Linked DNA regions of Natrinema sp. SYSU A 869. The main gene of each other region encodes a partner of the protein of the gene in region 4 in a complex. Links are inferred from orthologs where the notes say so. Each region holds a gene or a part of one and is shown on either strand. Other genes may lie near its edges.

Region 1 (2,887 bases), 1.8 Mb from region 4 along the record:
AAGGGTCTAACGTCCGAGTGATTCGATGAGTCTCGCAGAGTTTGACGCAGATCTCGTCGTCGACGCACAGGACTGTATTCTCGGTCGCGTCGCAAGCGAAGTCGCCCAGCGCGCGCTGGACGGCAACCGTGTTGCGATCGTCAACGCCGAGGACGCAGTTATCACCGGCGACGAGGATGACATCTTCGAGACGTACCGTACGCGGCTAGAACTTGGCTCGGACCGCGGGCCGTACTACCCCAAACGACCGGACATGATCTTCAAGCGGTCCGTTCGCGGGATGCTTCCGTACAAGAAAACCCGTGGCCGCGAGGCACTCGACAGCGTCCGCGTCTACGTCGGCAATCCCTACGAGAACGACGACGATCACGAAACGGAAGTGATCGAGGGGACGTCGCTGGACCGCCTGTCGAACATCCGCTTCGTCCACCTACACGAAGTGTCCGAACAGTTAGGTGCTAACGTCACATGGTAACCAACACGAGTGGCAAGAAAAAGACGGCCGTCGCTCGCGCTACGGTGCGCGAAGGCGAGGGTCGCGTTCGAATCAATTCCCAACCCGTCGAACTGGTCGAACCCGAAATGTCCCGGCTCAAGATGCTCGAGGCGTTCCGCATCGTGGGCGAGGACCTGCGCGACGAGATGGACATCAACGTCAGCGTCGAGGGCGGCGGAATCAGTGGACAGGCCGACGCTGTCCGGACCGCCATCGCACGCGGGATCGTCCAGCACTCGAACGACGCCGAACTCCGCGACGCGTTCATGGAGTTCGATCGGTCGCTGCTGGTCAACGACGTTCGTCAGTCCGAACCGAAGAAGTGGGGCGGCCCGGGCGCTCGGGCGCGCTACCAGAAGTCCTACCGCTAAGGTGATTCAAGCATGATGGTACCGGTCCGGTGTTTCACCTGTGGCAACGTCGTCGCCGAACACTGGGAGGAGTTCGACGAACGAGCAAACGAGGGCGACGAGGATCCCGAAATGGTCCTCGATGAGCTCGGCGTCGATCGCTACTGCTGTCGACGCATGCTCGTCAGTCACAAGGATCTAGTCGACGTCGTCTCCCCGTACCAGTAACAATGCAACAACAACAGCACAATCGCTACGAGAAGGCACGCATCCTCGGCGCTCGAGCGCTGCAGGTCTCCTATGGCGCGCCGGTGTTGATCGAGACCGAGCAGACCCAACCGATCCTCATCGCCGCCGAGGAGTACGATGCCGACGTGCTGCCGTTTACCGTCAAGCGGGGGTACGATCGAAAATGACGCTCATTACCGACATCCGGCTTCGTCGGATCCTCGACTCGCGAGGAAACCCGACGGTCGAGGCCGATGTTGTAACCGAAAGTGGCGGCTTCGGCCGCGCTGCGGCACCCAGCGGTGCCAGTACAGGCGAGTACGAGGCCGTCGAGCGGCCGCCGAGCGAGGCGATCGCCGCGGCCAGGGAACACGCCGTTCCCCGCCTCGTCGGCGAGGTCTACGCGGGTAACCAGCGCGACGTCGACGCTGCGCTCCACGCCGCCGACGGTACCGACGACTTCTCGGAGATCGGTGCCAATAGCGCGGTCGCGATCTCGATGGCCGCCGCGAAGGCCGGTGCCGACGTGCTCGGTGCCCCGCTCTTCCAGCACCTCGGCGGCACGTTCCGTGGCGACAACTTCCCGATTCCGCTCGGCAACGTCGTTGGTGGCGGTGAACACGCCGCCGACGCGACCGACATTCAGGAGTTCCTGGCTGCACCCGTCGGTGCACCCAGTGTCGCGGACGCCGTCTTCGCCAACGCGGCCGTCCACGCCGCCGTCGCCGACCTGCTCGAGGAACGCGACGTTCCTTGTGGCAAGGGCGACGAGGGTGCGTGGGCACCGTCGATCGACGACAGCGAGGCCTTCGAAATCGTCGCCGAGGCGGTCTCGATGGTGCAGGACGAGGTCGGCTTTAACATTGGCTTCGGACTGGACGTCGCCGGCGCTGAGTTGTACGATTCCGAGTCAGAAACGTACGAGTACAGTGACCGGAGCCGTGACACCGACGAACAGATCGCCTACATCGCGGAACTGGTCGAGGAGTACGACCTCGTCTACGTTGAGGACCCGCTCGACGAGGACGACTACGACGCTTTCGCCGATCTCACGGACGAGGTCGGCGATCAGACGCTGATCTGCGGTGACGACTTGTTCGTCACCAATACCGACCGTCTCGTCGAGGGAATCGATCGCGGCGCGGCCAACAGTATCCTGATCAAGCCGAATCAGATCGGGACGCTGACGGACGCGTTCGACGCGATCGAGCTCGCGACGGAGAACGGCTACGACTCGGTCGTTTCCCATCGGTCGGGCGAGACCGAAGACGCGACGATCGCACACCTCGCCGTCGCGACCGACGCACCCTTCATCAAGACGGGTGCCGTCGGCGGCGAGCGAACCGCAAAGCTCAACGAGCTCATTCGAATCGCAGACGACGCGACATGACAGAGAACGACGCAACCCAGGAAGGGCTCGACGCCGCCGAGGAGGCGATCGACGAGGAGCCAGCCGAAGGGGCTGGCCCCGCCGCCGACGCCGACGACGTCGAGCCAGTAGACGAACAGCCCGCCGACGCCGAGGAATCGCCCGCGGCCGACGCCGAACAAGCCGACGACGTCGACGAGGAGGACGCCGGTCCGACCCTCGACGACGACGTTATGTCCGACGAGGAGGCGGACCTACTGATCCCCGTCGAGGATTACCTCGGCGCTGGTGTCCACATCGGGACCCAGCAAAAGACCAAGGACATGGACCGGTTTATCCACCGCGTCCGGACCGACGGGCTCTATGTGCTCGACGTCTCGAAGACCGACGGCCGCATCCGTACGGCCGCGGACTTCCTCGCGAACTACGACCCCGAGCAGATTC
Region 2 (2,916 bases), 1.8 Mb from region 4 along the record:
CGTCGTTCTCTGTCATGTCGCGTCGTCTGCGATTCGAATGAGCTCGTTGAGCTTTGCGGTTCGCTCGCCGCCGACGGCACCCGTCTTGATGAAGGGTGCGTCGGTCGCGACGGCGAGGTGTGCGATCGTCGCGTCTTCGGTCTCGCCCGACCGATGGGAAACGACCGAGTCGTAGCCGTTCTCCGTCGCGAGCTCGATCGCGTCGAACGCGTCCGTCAGCGTCCCGATCTGATTCGGCTTGATCAGGATACTGTTGGCCGCGCCGCGATCGATTCCCTCGACGAGACGGTCGGTATTGGTGACGAACAAGTCGTCACCGCAGATCAGCGTCTGATCGCCGACCTCGTCCGTGAGATCGGCGAAAGCGTCGTAGTCGTCCTCGTCGAGCGGGTCCTCAACGTAGACGAGGTCGTACTCCTCGACCAGTTCCGCGATGTAGGCGATCTGTTCGTCGGTGTCACGGCTCCGGTCACTGTACTCGTACGTTTCTGACTCGGAATCGTACAACTCAGCGCCGGCGACGTCCAGTCCGAAGCCAATGTTAAAGCCGACCTCGTCCTGCACCATCGAGACCGCCTCGGCGACGATTTCGAAGGCCTCGCTGTCGTCGATCGACGGTGCCCACGCACCCTCGTCGCCCTTGCCACAAGGAACGTCGCGTTCCTCGAGCAGGTCGGCGACGGCGGCGTGGACGGCCGCGTTGGCGAAGACGGCGTCCGCGACACTGGGTGCACCGACGGGTGCAGCCAGGAACTCCTGAATGTCGGTCGCGTCGGCGGCGTGTTCACCGCCACCAACGACGTTGCCGAGCGGAATCGGGAAGTTGTCGCCACGGAACGTGCCGCCGAGGTGCTGGAAGAGCGGGGCACCGAGCACGTCGGCACCGGCCTTCGCGGCGGCCATCGAGATCGCGACCGCGCTATTGGCACCGATCTCCGAGAAGTCGTCGGTACCGTCGGCGGCGTGGAGCGCAGCGTCGACGTCGCGCTGGTTACCCGCGTAGACCTCGCCGACGAGGCGGGGAACGGCGTGTTCCCTGGCCGCGGCGATCGCCTCGCTCGGCGGCCGCTCGACGGCCTCGTACTCGCCTGTACTGGCACCGCTGGGTGCCGCAGCGCGGCCGAAGCCGCCACTTTCGGTTACAACATCGGCCTCGACCGTCGGGTTTCCTCGCGAGTCGAGGATCCGACGAAGCCGGATGTCGGTAATGAGCGTCATTTTCGATCGTACCCCCGCTTGACGGTAAACGGCAGCACGTCGGCATCGTACTCCTCGGCGGCGATGAGGATCGGTTGGGTCTGCTCGGTCTCGATCAACACCGGCGCGCCATAGGAGACCTGCAGCGCTCGAGCGCCGAGGATGCGTGCCTTCTCGTAGCGATTGTGCTGTTGTTGTTGCATTGTTACTGGTACGGGGAGACGACGTCGACTAGATCCTTGTGACTGACGAGCATGCGTCGACAGCAGTAGCGATCGACGCCGAGCTCATCGAGGACCATTTCGGGATCCTCGTCGCCCTCGTTTGCTCGTTCGTCGAACTCCTCCCAGTGTTCGGCGACGACGTTGCCACAGGTGAAACACCGGACCGGTACCATCATGCTTGAATCACCTTAGCGGTAGGACTTCTGGTAGCGCGCCCGAGCGCCCGGGCCGCCCCACTTCTTCGGTTCGGACTGACGAACGTCGTTGACCAGCAGCGACCGATCGAACTCCATGAACGCGTCGCGGAGTTCGGCGTCGTTCGAGTGCTGGACGATCCCGCGTGCGATGGCGGTCCGGACAGCGTCGGCCTGTCCACTGATTCCGCCGCCCTCGACGCTGACGTTGATGTCCATCTCGTCGCGCAGGTCCTCGCCCACGATGCGGAACGCCTCGAGCATCTTGAGCCGGGACATTTCGGGTTCGACCAGTTCGACGGGTTGGGAATTGATTCGAACGCGACCCTCGCCTTCGCGCACCGTAGCGCGAGCGACGGCCGTCTTTTTCTTGCCACTCGTGTTGGTTACCATGTGACGTTAGCACCTAACTGTTCGGACACTTCGTGTAGGTGGACGAAGCGGATGTTCGACAGGCGGTCCAGCGACGTCCCCTCGATCACTTCCGTTTCGTGATCGTCGTCGTTCTCGTAGGGATTGCCGACGTAGACGCGGACGCTGTCGAGTGCCTCGCGGCCACGGGTTTTCTTGTACGGAAGCATCCCGCGAACGGACCGCTTGAAGATCATGTCCGGTCGTTTGGGGTAGTACGGCCCGCGGTCCGAGCCAAGTTCTAGCCGCGTACGGTACGTCTCGAAGATGTCATCCTCGTCGCCGGTGATAACTGCGTCCTCGGCGTTGACGATCGCAACACGGTTGCCGTCCAGCGCGCGCTGGGCGACTTCGCTTGCGACGCGACCGAGAATACAGTCCTGTGCGTCGACGACGAGATCTGCGTCAAACTCTGCGAGACTCATCGAATCACTCGGACGTTAGACCCTTCGGGGTTGTTCTCGAGTACTTCCTCGAGCGGTACCGTTTCGCCGACCTGATCGATCTTCGTCTCTGCGGACGAAGAGAAGTTGACGGCGGCGACGGTAACGTTTTTCTGTAGTGCGCCGGATCCCAGCACTTTGCCAGGAACGACGACAGTCTCTTCTTCGCGTGCGTATCGCTCGATGCGGCCCAGGTTCACCTCAGCGTGGGTGCGCCGGGGCTTCTCGAGTCGATCCGCAACGTCTCGCCAGACATCGGCGTCCGTTTCGCGGGACGTCGACTTCAGCTCGGCGATAAGATCGTTGAGCCTCGGATTAGTCTTGCTACTCATTGGTATCCTCCAACTGCTAACTGATCGACGACGCGAGGAACTGCGCCGTCGACTGTGGAATCGAAATTGTTGTACTGCCGACCGAACTCGGTCGTGAAGCGATCGCATACTGCTC
Region 3 (3,054 bases), 990 kb from region 4 along the record:
CGGCGAGAGCTGTGTCATGACATGTTGATAGACATTCATCTCGACGGCTCGTATCGCCTTCCGACTCACGGCGTCGGCCGCTCGAGCGGCGTGGTCGAGCGCTTCGTTTCCCGTCTCGACCGCTTCGTCGATATCGCGGTCCTCGAGCGCGTCGTACGACTCCGAGAGTTTCTCACCGGCGACGGACAGGTCCTCCTCCGGCTCGGTGCCGACCTCCTCGGCCTCGCCTTCGCTCACGCTCGCTTGGACGGCGGTCTTCTCCTTGACGTCTCGGTCGAAGGTCTCGTGGGCCTTGGGTCGCCACTCGTCCCACTTGTCGAGCGCAGTCGCGAACCAACTGGACGAATCGGCATCGGCCGGCTCGTCGAGCTCTCGAAGTGCCTGCGTGATGCGTTCGCCGTGCTCGACTACCGTATCCCAATCGCCGACTACTTTGAATCCAGAAATGCTCTCTTCCATCGGATGGGATACGCGCTCACCGGTATATGTACTCACCCCGGGAGCCGTCGGGTGAGACGTCCGCCCGCTCAGCGGGACGTTCCGATAAGAGCGGTCGGCCGCGTCTCGGTGACGGGGAAGGATATCCGCTATTCGCGTCCGTCGGCGGCCTCGAGCAGGTTCCAGAACCGTTCCGTATCGCCCTCGAAGCGCTCGAGCAGGTCGCGCATTTCGGTCCGGTGGTCGTCGGCAACTTTCACGTGGACCATCCCCTCGTCGGGCTGGCCGTAGACGACGCTCGCGCCCTCGGGCGCAGCAACGATCGCCGGCAGGGCAACCAGGTCCTCCTCGCCGTCGACCAGGATCGTCGTGGGTTCGTCCGTCGAGAGCGCACGTCGAAGCGCCCGAACGACCGGCGCGGAGAGTTCGGCGGGCGGGTTCCGCACTTCGATGCTCGCACCAGACGTGACCGCGTCGCGGATCTCTTCGTCGACCGCGCTGCGTTTGGTTCGGCCGTCGACGAGCGCGACGTCCGGTCGGCGGCCCGCCTGCAAAAGGTGGTAGGTGACGACATCGCCAACGGCGATGATCGGGCCGTCGACGGTCTCGAGGAGCCGTTCTGCGTCGGTTTCGATCGGGCCCATCGGCTCCTTGAGCTCGTGGCGGAGGTCGTCCGGCAAAACCAGTAGCTGGTCGTCGTCGGCGAGCGTCGGCTCTTCGTTGTCGTCGCGGGTCACGCGAGTCAGCGAACCTTCAGGGCGTACGCGCCCGGTTCGGTGATCTGCATCTCCGTTGCGATCTGACTCTCTTCGGGGTGGGCGATGATGACGTAGCCCGCCCAGTCCTCGGTCAGCGACGAGGAGTTACAGGCGTCACAGGTCTCGTTGTCCGGTTCGTTGACCCGGTGACACTCGCGACAGACGAGGCGGTCGGATGCCATGGTTATTCACCTGCGGTCGCTTCGCGCTTTTCGCGTTCTTCTTCGAGCCAGCCGTGTTTGCCGAGCCCGGGCTGTTTCGCGGTGAGCCCGATCTTCGAGTCGCGAGGGTTGCGTTCGTCGATGCTCTTGGTGACGATTCGGGCCCGGACGGCGTCTTCGACACCGAGCGAGCGCGCGGACTCGTTCGAGGCCAGCCGCTGGTTCTCGCCATCGAAGGCGAGATATTCGTCGCTGATCTGCGAGACGTGCAGCAATCCGTCGACGGGGCCGATCCCGACGAAGGCACCGAATTCGACGACTTCGACGACGGTGCCGTCGACGACCTCCTGCATCTCCGGATCGAAGGTGACGGCGTCGAACTCGGCCTCGTAGTAGACGCCCGGCCGGTTTGGCAACACCGTTCCTTCGCCGATATCGTGGACATTGGTGACGGAGACGACGCTCCCGACCTCTTCGTCCATCCGCCCCTCGAGTTTGTCCTGGAGCAGTCGCTTGACTCGGTCCGGCGAAACGTCGCCGAGCTCTTCCGGCGGTACTTCTACTGTGTCCTTCAGTCTAACCCGTTTGTACATCTATGGTTGAGTGATCGCTAACTTGTTTCTCCCGCGTAATGCAATTACCGGTCTGCTCGCCTCGAGCACCCGGTCGCGTAGCGGGCGGTCGTTCGTGACGACGTAGTCGACTGCACCCTCACGGGCGAGTTCGACCAAAGCGTCGTCAGCGTACGATGCCTCCGTGTCGACGACGAGACAGCGTTCGGTCGCCAGGTCGTGGCCGACGGTCGCGGCCATTCCCTCCTGGCCGCCCTTCTCCGAGAGTCGCCGGAGTTCCTCGAGGACGGCCTGTGGAATCGTCGGTTCGAACGAGTCCAAGAGCCGCTCGAGTTCCTCGAACAGCCGTACGTCGAGTTCGACCGGCATCATGAGCGCGCTCGTATCGAGGGCGACCCGCGTCCGCGTGCTCATTGCCTCAGTCCGTGAGCGTTCCCAGACCGATCAGCCGCCAGCGCGCGCCGATGCGGCGGTTGATCGCGATTTTCGTCCCTGGATCGGCGGCGACGGGTCGCTTGAGTTTGACCTCACACTCGCCCTCGCGGGCGCTGGTGACCGAGCCGACGGTCGTCGCTGTGCCGACGGTCATCATCAGCGGTTCGCCCGTGCTGATTTCGTCGACCGTCTCGCCGCTCTCCGCACCGACAACCCGCTCGAGCAGGTCGACATCCATGGTGAACTCGTTCCACGTCGGCGGGAGCGAGCCCGGCGGACCGGCCATCCGGCCGGCCAGTGCGTCGCCCTTGGTGAGCGAGGGGTCAAGTCCGGTCCCGACGCCGAGCAGGCCGCCCGGTGTGACGGTTTCGGCGGCCTCGCCGCCGGCTTGGAGCGAGCGAATGGACGTCTCAATCGGGACGTACTCGGTCTTCCCGCCTTCCTCGACTTCACGGCCGGGCCGGATCTCGAGGTCGTCGCCGACCTCGAGTTCGCCCTGAACGAGACTGCCACCGAGAACGCCGCCGGCGAGGTCTTTCGCGGTCGTGCCTGGCTTGTTGATGTCGAAACTGCGGGCGACATGCATTCGGGGATCGTCGTCGGGGTCCCGATCGGGGGTGGGGATCTCCTCCTCGATTGCCTGAATGAGCAGGTCGAGGTTGACCTCCTGGCCTGCGGAGACGGGGACGA
Region 4 (3,080 bases):
TTGCGAGTGGGTATTGAACCGGATCGTTTCCGCTTTGTTCGACCAGCCAGTTTTGCACTGAAGCCGATAGAGATCGGTTCCGTCGTTGACGACGAGACCATATTTGTCGTTGTCGCCGAACGGAATCGAGACGCTGTAGTCGCAGGCGACCAGTTTGGAAATCGCTCTCGCTTCGGTTTCATCGCCGACCGCTTTTGAGTTACGCATCGCGTCCCGCGCCGCCCATTGACAGAAAAACGATTGGACAGATCAGTAGCGATCAGTGGATCTCACTGCTATACTCATCACTCGAGAAGTAGCATCAGCAGAAAACGCCCGAGGCGGGATTTGAACCACTTGAACGTCGCTCGCTCTATCGTTCAAATCCCTCGTTTCATCTTTTCCGCTCATGAGTGACGAGTACACGCTACGCGGCACTCATCGGAATTGTTCGCGGAAGAAGACGCCCGAGGCGGGATTTGAACCCGCGTCACAACCGTGACAGGGTTGTATGATGGGCCACTACACCACCCGGGCTACCTGCAACTCTTCATTTCCCGGTGATAGTATTAAGGGTTTTGCTCTGTGGTCGTTTGTAAGCTTTGATGACAAATATTCCGTCCGCAAGACAACCACCGTGCTAACATCAGCCAATTCATCCAATGGTTCACTTATGTTAGAACGTGACTGAAAAGTACTCGAGGTGGGATTTGAATCGGGAAACGCTCGGTCGATCCGTTCGTTCACCGTCTACTCCTCTCTCACGAATTGGCGTCAGCAGAAAGCGCCCGAGGCGGGATTTGAACCACTTGAACGTCGCTCGCTCTGCTCGCTCGTTCTATCGTTCAAATCCCTCGTTTCGTCTTTTCGCTCATGAGTGACGAGTACACGCTACGCGGCACTCATCGGAATTGTTCGCGGAAGAAGACGCCCGAGGCGGGATTTGAACCCGCGTCACAACCGTGACAGGGTTGTATGATGGGCCACTACACCACCCGGGCCACCTGCAACTCTTCATTTCCCGGTGATAGCATTAAGGCTTTTCAATTAGACGCCGTATGGTATGGTCGTTCGCGCCACGATTTCCACTCTCGAACCCGGAATACGCGCCGGATCGTGGCACTAAATCACACGACCCACAAGGAATATAACTGATAACCGGGTACTCTCGAGTGTGATCGACGGTTCCGGTCAGGTTCGCCCGGCCGGGTAGCCCTGCTTGTGCGTCGAGTTAGTAACCGTTAAATGCCTCCCGCCGCTATCTGCCTGTAGTATCTCGTGACAGCCGCTTCTCTCCCGATAGCCGACACGCACACCCAACCCAATACATGGTAGACGTAAGCCAACACGAACTCGTTCCGGAGCACACCGTTCTCGAGGAGGAGGCTCTCGAGGACGTGCTCGAGGAATACAACATCGACCGTACAGATTTACCGAAGATCGAGCGTAACGATCCCGCTCTGCCGGACGAGGCGGAGCCGGGTAACGTCATCAAGATCGTTCGCGACTCGCGGACAACCGATCAGTCGATCATATACCGACTCGTGGTAGAATAAATGGCAATTGAACTCAACCGCGACAAACGACGAGAGATTTCACGCGAATATTTCTCGAAGGAACGGATCGCCGAACACCACTACCGTTCGTTCAATGCCTTCCTCAACCGGGGAATGCAGCGGGTCGTCGACGAGAAGGAGACGATCGATACGGACATCGGCGACAAGGAAGGCGAGGAGCCGGTCCACGTCAAACTGGGCGACGTCCGTGTCGTCACGCCGCGTGTCCGTGAGGCGGACGGCTCCGAAGAACTCCTCTACCCGCAGGAGGCCCGGCTTCGAAACATCACCTACTCCGCACCGGTCTTCATGGAGATGTCCATCGTCAAGGGCGAGGAAGGCGACGAGCGGGTCGTCGACTCGACCGAGACGAAGATCGGTCGGATGCCAATCATGGTCGGCTCCGACAAGTGTAACATCGCCGGCTTCTCCGACGAGGAACTGATCGAGATCGGAGAGGACCCTGCAGACCCCGGCGGCTACTTCATCGTCAATGGCTCCGAGCGGGTGCTGATGACCAGCGAGGACCTCGCACCGAATAAGATCCTCGCAGAGTACGACACCAAGTACGGCGACGAGATTCAGGTCGCGAAGACCTTCTCGCAACGCCGTGGCTACCGTGCTCTCGTGTTGTGCGAACGGAACCGTGAGGGTCTCCTCGAGGTTTCCTTCCCCTCGGTATCGGGCTCGATCAACTTCGTCACTCTCGTGCGTGCGCTAGGCCTCGAATCGGACGAAGAGATCGTCCACAAGGTCTCGAACGACCCTGAGGTCGTCAAGTACATGCTCGAGAACCTGGAGGAAGCAGAGGTCCAGACCGAGGAGGAGGCCATCGAGGAACTGGGCAAACGCGTCGCCTCTGGGCAGGGCAAGAACTACCAGCTCAAGCGGGCCAACTACGTTATCGATCGCTACCTGCTTCCCCACCTCCATGAGGACGGTGTCGAGGAGGAGGACGTCCGGATCAACAAGGCCCACTACCTCTGTCGGATGGCCGAGGCCTGTTTCGAACTCGCACTCGGTCGACGCGAGTCCGACGACAAGGACCACTACGCGAACAAGCGACTGAAGGTCAGCGGCGACCTGATGAAAGACCTGTTCCGGACCGCGCTGAACAAGCTGGCCCGGGACGTGAAGTACCAGCTCGAGCGTGCCAACATGCGCAACCGGCAGCTCTCGGTGAACACGGTCGTCCGATCGGACGTCCTGACCGAGCGACTCGAGCACCCAATCGCGACGGGCAACTGGGTCGGCGGCCGCTCCGGCGTGAGCCAGCTGGTCGACCGAACTGACTTCATGGGCGTCCTGTCACACCTGCGTCGCCTTCGCAGCCCGCTCTCACGCTCGCAGCCCCACTTCGAAGCGCGGGACCTGCACGCGACCCAGTGGGGTCGCATCGGTCCCTCCGAGACGCCGGAGGGTCCGAACTGTGGGCTGGTGAAGAACTTCGCGCAGTCGATGGAGCTCTCCCAGAACGTCGAGGACGAACAGGAACTCAAACGCGAACTGGCATCCATGGGGGTCGAGGGCATTCCCGGCCTCGAA
Region 5 (3,078 bases), 1.9 Mb from region 4 along the record:
ACAGCGCCTTGACGAACCGCAGGAAGAACTCCTCATCCTCGACCGCGTAATCGGGATCGCGCGGAATCGCTCGAATCACCGCGCTCTGGACCGCCGGCGGCGGCGAAAACGCTTCCTTGGGAATCGACTCGACGAGTTCGATATCCGCGTAGTGCTGACTCGAGACCGAGAGCCGACCGTACTCGCTCGTTCCCGACTCTGCGACCATCCGCTCGGCGAACTCCTGTTGAAACATCAAAATGAGCGGTTTCTTTTCTGGAAACAGCCGGAACGCGATCTCGCTCGAGACGCCGTAGGGAAGGTTCGACACCGACGCCGAGAAGTCGGGGAGTTCGACCTCGAGAGCATCGCCCTCGATCACGGTTAACTCGCCGGCGTCGATCTCCTCGGCGAACTCCTCGCGCAGGAACGCGGCGAGTTCGCGGTCGCGCTCGACGACGGTCACCTCATCGCCGACCGCAAGCAACCGGTCAGTCAGCGCGCCCGTTCCGCCGCCAATCTCGAGCAGGTGGCTCGTATCGGCATCGATCTCCTCGAGATAGGTCGGCAGCCGGTCCAGCACGCGATCGTCGACGAGGAAGTGCTGGTCGCGGTCCGGATCGCCGCGGACGCCGGCCCGGGCGATCAGTCCGTCTGGATCTCTCATTGCCGGCGCTTTGGCTGGGGCAGGTGTAAACGCACCGTCTCGCAGTCCCCTTTCGCTACGGGTTCTCGCTTCCGACGGTCGCTCGAATCACTCGCAAAAAAGTCCGCGCGCTCTCTCTCTCTCATTGACGGAAAGCGGGGAAAACTCGCGACCACATTCGAGCGAGCCGCGCTACTGGTTCTGTTCCTGTTCGCGCCGACCCACGAACGTCTGATACTTCAGGTCGTCGTCGCGCAGTTCCTCGAGAATGCGATCGACGAGGATTTCATCGGGGTCGTGGAGCCCGGAGACGCGATCGGACAGCTCCTCGAAACTCTCGAAGGGTTTGCGCTTTCGCTCGTCTAAGATGCCGTTGCGGAGCTTCTTGCCGATCCCCGGCAGCAGGTTTAGCTGGTGTAGTCGCAGCGTGATCGGCTGGGCATCGTTGTAGAAGTCGACGAACCGCTCTTCGTTCTCCTCGACGAGGTCGGCAACGACGTACTCGAGTTCCGACTGGGCACCTGAGGAGAGGTCCTCGTACTCGACGCGGTGACACTCGGTAACGATGTCGCGTTCGGCCGGCGGTTCGACGACGACTTCGCTGCCGATCGTGAGCCGCTCGTCCTCGTCGAACGCGACCTGATAGAGCTGGAAGTCATCGATGCCGACAGCGTAGCCTGCCGGTGACTTTGCGTACTGCGGTCGGCCGTCGTCCGACAGACCGTGTGCGAGGTAGTCCAACACAACCGCGCGCCGAACGTCCGTCTCGTCGCCATCGGCTTCGCTCATTGGTTTACAATACGGTGACGGCGTACTTAAAGAGTCGGCTCGCTTTCAGGCGACCGGACAACGAAGGGTTTCGGGCGATCCGCACCCTTGAGACGCCGATATCGTTCCGGCCGACCGTCTCAGGCGTACTGCGCGACGACGTTGAGAATCTCGTCGAGTTCGTCCCCCGACAGCGAGTACCGCTGCTGTGCGTACACCGACCGGAGTTCGTCCCGGTCCTGTGGCAGCAGGTTAGCGATCTTGTAGGCCGTCGGCTCGTCAACCTTCTCGATGTCCAGCAGGTCGTCGACGAGCGTCTGGGCCTCCTCGGGCTCGAGGACGGCGAATCGGTTCGCGTGTTCGATCGCTCGCGCGAGCTCGTAGCGCAGCTCGCGATCCTCGTCCATCGCACGTTCGGCTTCGATGTCGGCGAGCAGCTCCTTCGTCTCCGAGACCGTCAGGAACTCCTCGTCGACGATCTCTTTGAAGATCGTCATCCTGCGGTTATATCCGGCTCTTTTCCTGGTTCTGTGCGCGCATGTGGGCGGCGGTCACGAGCAGCGTTTTCTCCTTGCTGCCGTCGACGATCTCAACCTTGAAGGCGTCGCCCTGTTTGCCGATGACTTCACCGGTGCGACCGTCGAATCGCGGGTGGAAGCGACCATCCGGGATGCTTGGGTCGATCTTTAGGTGGACTTTCTCCCCCTCCTCATACTCCTGAATCGCACGCTGTGGCGGCGAGGTACCGCGGTCTCGAGGATCGTTCGCGAGCTTTCTTCGGGTTCCCTGACGAGGGCCATTAGATTTCGGCATAGTCGTACGACCGCTTTGTCCGGTGACGGTTATAAAACACACGTATTCCGCCTCCCTTTTTCTCAATGTTCTCGGACGGCGTCGCCAGCCGCGAACCCTGACGAGAACTCGATCCGTCGAGATCGAATTCTTGCGCTGTATGGCATCTCAACGGTGGTCAGTGCGCCTGCGTCTGCCTGGGAACTGCAATGAATTCGGTGGTCGTCGGACGGCCAGTTTCGGACGACAACCGTCTGTGTGAGATTGCCGTCTCGAAGGAGACACGTCACCGAGACGGTCTGAGTCGGCATATCAGGCGTGCAGGAAACTCATCGCGTAGAACAGCGACCGTTCGTAGATGTCCGGTTCGATCGAGAAACCGAGATGGGAACCGATGTAGGCGTTGTTGAAGTGGCCGTACCGCGGCCCCTTCAGAATTCGCAGCGTCAGCCGGGGGTCCATCTCCATCCGAACTCGCCGCCGGTCGGTTCGTTCCGGTAGGCCCTCAACAATCTCGTGTCCGCCGCCGTCGGCCGTAAACCGCATGTAGTGGTCGTCGACCAGCGAGAGGACGACCTCCGTCTCCGATTCGAACCCGATCCCGCGGCGCTTCGCGTCGAAGTTCTCGTAGGCCGCCGGCACGTACTCCCGAAACGCCTCGAGCGTCGGCATCGGATCCGACTCGTAGGTGAACTCCCGGTCCGCGAGTTCGGTCTCGATGTATTCCTGCCGTTCGTCGGGATCGACGGGCTCGTAGGGGACAGACTGCTCGCCAGCAGCGACATCGAACCAGTCGCCGCTATTGAGGAGGACGCACTCGGCGTCGTCGTCGACCCGATCCTCGTCTGCGAAGTAGTCTCGCGCCTGCGTTCGCGTCGACCGGGCGACGTACT

The links.
Region 1: K6I40_RS17680 (region 4) and K6I40_RS08655 share a complex: the UniProt entries of both Methanocaldococcus jannaschii proteins name them as parts of the RNA polymerase complex. The link is inferred for Natrinema sp. SYSU A 869 from one-to-one orthologs.
Region 2: K6I40_RS17680 (region 4) and K6I40_RS08660 share a complex: the UniProt entries of both Methanocaldococcus jannaschii proteins name them as parts of the RNA polymerase complex. The link is inferred for Natrinema sp. SYSU A 869 from one-to-one orthologs.
Region 3: K6I40_RS17680 (region 4) and K6I40_RS22565 share a complex: the UniProt entries of both Methanocaldococcus jannaschii proteins name them as parts of the RNA polymerase complex. The link is inferred for Natrinema sp. SYSU A 869 from one-to-one orthologs.
Region 5: K6I40_RS17680 (region 4) and K6I40_RS27045 share a complex: the UniProt entries of both Methanocaldococcus jannaschii proteins name them as parts of the RNA polymerase complex. The link is inferred for Natrinema sp. SYSU A 869 from one-to-one orthologs.

The regions. Positions count from the first base shown.
Region 1 is NZ_CP082249.1:113,539-116,425, reverse strand. The notes cover bases 1-2,669. They hold K6I40_RS08655 (DNA-directed RNA polymerase subunit K), read left to right. Parts: upstream 1-1,076; coding sequence 1,077-1,262; downstream 1,263-2,669. Other genes in these bases: rpsB (30S ribosomal protein S2), read left to right, coding at 2,461-2,669; eno (phosphopyruvate hydratase), read left to right, coding at 1,259-2,464; K6I40_RS08660 (DNA-directed RNA polymerase subunit N), read left to right, coding at 880-1,074; K6I40_RS08665 (30S ribosomal protein S9), read left to right, coding at 469-867; K6I40_RS08670 (50S ribosomal protein L13), read left to right, coding at 26-475. Outside these bases: more of rpsB, read left to right, coding at 2,670-2,887. UniProt on the Methanocaldococcus jannaschii protein: DNA-dependent RNA polymerase (RNAP) catalyzes the transcription of DNA into RNA using the four ribonucleoside triphosphates as substrates.
Region 2 is NZ_CP082249.1:113,950-116,865, forward strand. The notes cover bases 1-2,698. They hold K6I40_RS08660 (DNA-directed RNA polymerase subunit N), read right to left. Parts: upstream 1,598-2,698; coding sequence 1,403-1,597; downstream 1-1,402. Other genes in these bases: rpsB (30S ribosomal protein S2), read right to left, coding at 1-16; eno (phosphopyruvate hydratase), read right to left, coding at 13-1,218; K6I40_RS08655 (DNA-directed RNA polymerase subunit K), read right to left, coding at 1,215-1,400; K6I40_RS08665 (30S ribosomal protein S9), read right to left, coding at 1,610-2,008; K6I40_RS08670 (50S ribosomal protein L13), read right to left, coding at 2,002-2,451. Outside these bases: more of K6I40_RS08675, read right to left, coding at 2,699-2,801. UniProt on the Methanocaldococcus jannaschii protein: DNA-dependent RNA polymerase (RNAP) catalyzes the transcription of DNA into RNA using the four ribonucleoside triphosphates as substrates.
Region 3 is NZ_CP082249.1:2,913,979-2,917,032, reverse strand. The notes cover bases 166-3,001. They hold K6I40_RS22565 (DNA-directed RNA polymerase), read right to left. Parts: upstream 1,951-3,001; coding sequence 1,381-1,950; downstream 166-1,380. Other genes in these bases: K6I40_RS22555 (translation initiation factor IF-2 subunit gamma), read right to left, coding at 2,348-3,001; K6I40_RS22560 (DUF188 domain-containing protein), read right to left, coding at 1,951-2,343; spt4 (transcription elongation factor subunit Spt4), read right to left, coding at 1,181-1,378; K6I40_RS22575 (GTP-dependent dephospho-CoA kinase family protein), read right to left, coding at 588-1,175; K6I40_RS22580 (DUF5828 family protein), read right to left, coding at 166-459. Also shown: more of K6I40_RS22580, read right to left, coding at 1-165; more of K6I40_RS22555, read right to left, coding at 3,002-3,054. UniProt on the Methanocaldococcus jannaschii protein: DNA-dependent RNA polymerase (RNAP) catalyzes the transcription of DNA into RNA using the four ribonucleoside triphosphates as substrates.
Region 4 is NZ_CP082249.1:1,921,856-1,924,935, reverse strand. The notes cover bases 60-2,921. They hold K6I40_RS17680 (DNA-directed RNA polymerase subunit H), read left to right. Parts: upstream 60-1,307; coding sequence 1,308-1,535; downstream 1,536-2,921. Other genes in these bases: K6I40_RS17675 (DNA-directed RNA polymerase subunit B''), read left to right, coding at 1,536-2,921; K6I40_RS17695 (group I intron-associated PD-(D/E)XK endonuclease), read right to left, coding at 60-207. Also shown: more of K6I40_RS17695, read right to left, coding at 1-59; more of K6I40_RS17675, read left to right, coding at 2,922-3,080. UniProt on the Methanocaldococcus jannaschii protein: DNA-dependent RNA polymerase (RNAP) catalyzes the transcription of DNA into RNA using the four ribonucleoside triphosphates as substrates.
Region 5 is NZ_CP082249.1:3,808,889-3,811,966, reverse strand. The notes cover bases 213-3,072. They hold K6I40_RS27045 (RNA polymerase Rpb4 family protein), read right to left. Parts: upstream 1,891-3,072; coding sequence 1,534-1,890; downstream 213-1,533. Other genes in these bases: K6I40_RS27035 (MBL fold metallo-hydrolase), read right to left, coding at 2,498-3,072; K6I40_RS27040 (50S ribosomal protein L21e), read right to left, coding at 1,898-2,206; K6I40_RS27050 (DUF655 domain-containing protein), read right to left, coding at 818-1,414; K6I40_RS27055 (16S ribosomal RNA methyltransferase A), read right to left, coding at 213-646. Also shown: more of K6I40_RS27055, read right to left, coding at 1-212; more of K6I40_RS27035, read right to left, coding at 3,073-3,078. UniProt on the Methanocaldococcus jannaschii protein: DNA-dependent RNA polymerase (RNAP) catalyzes the transcription of DNA into RNA using the four ribonucleoside triphosphates as substrates. This subunit is less well bound than the others.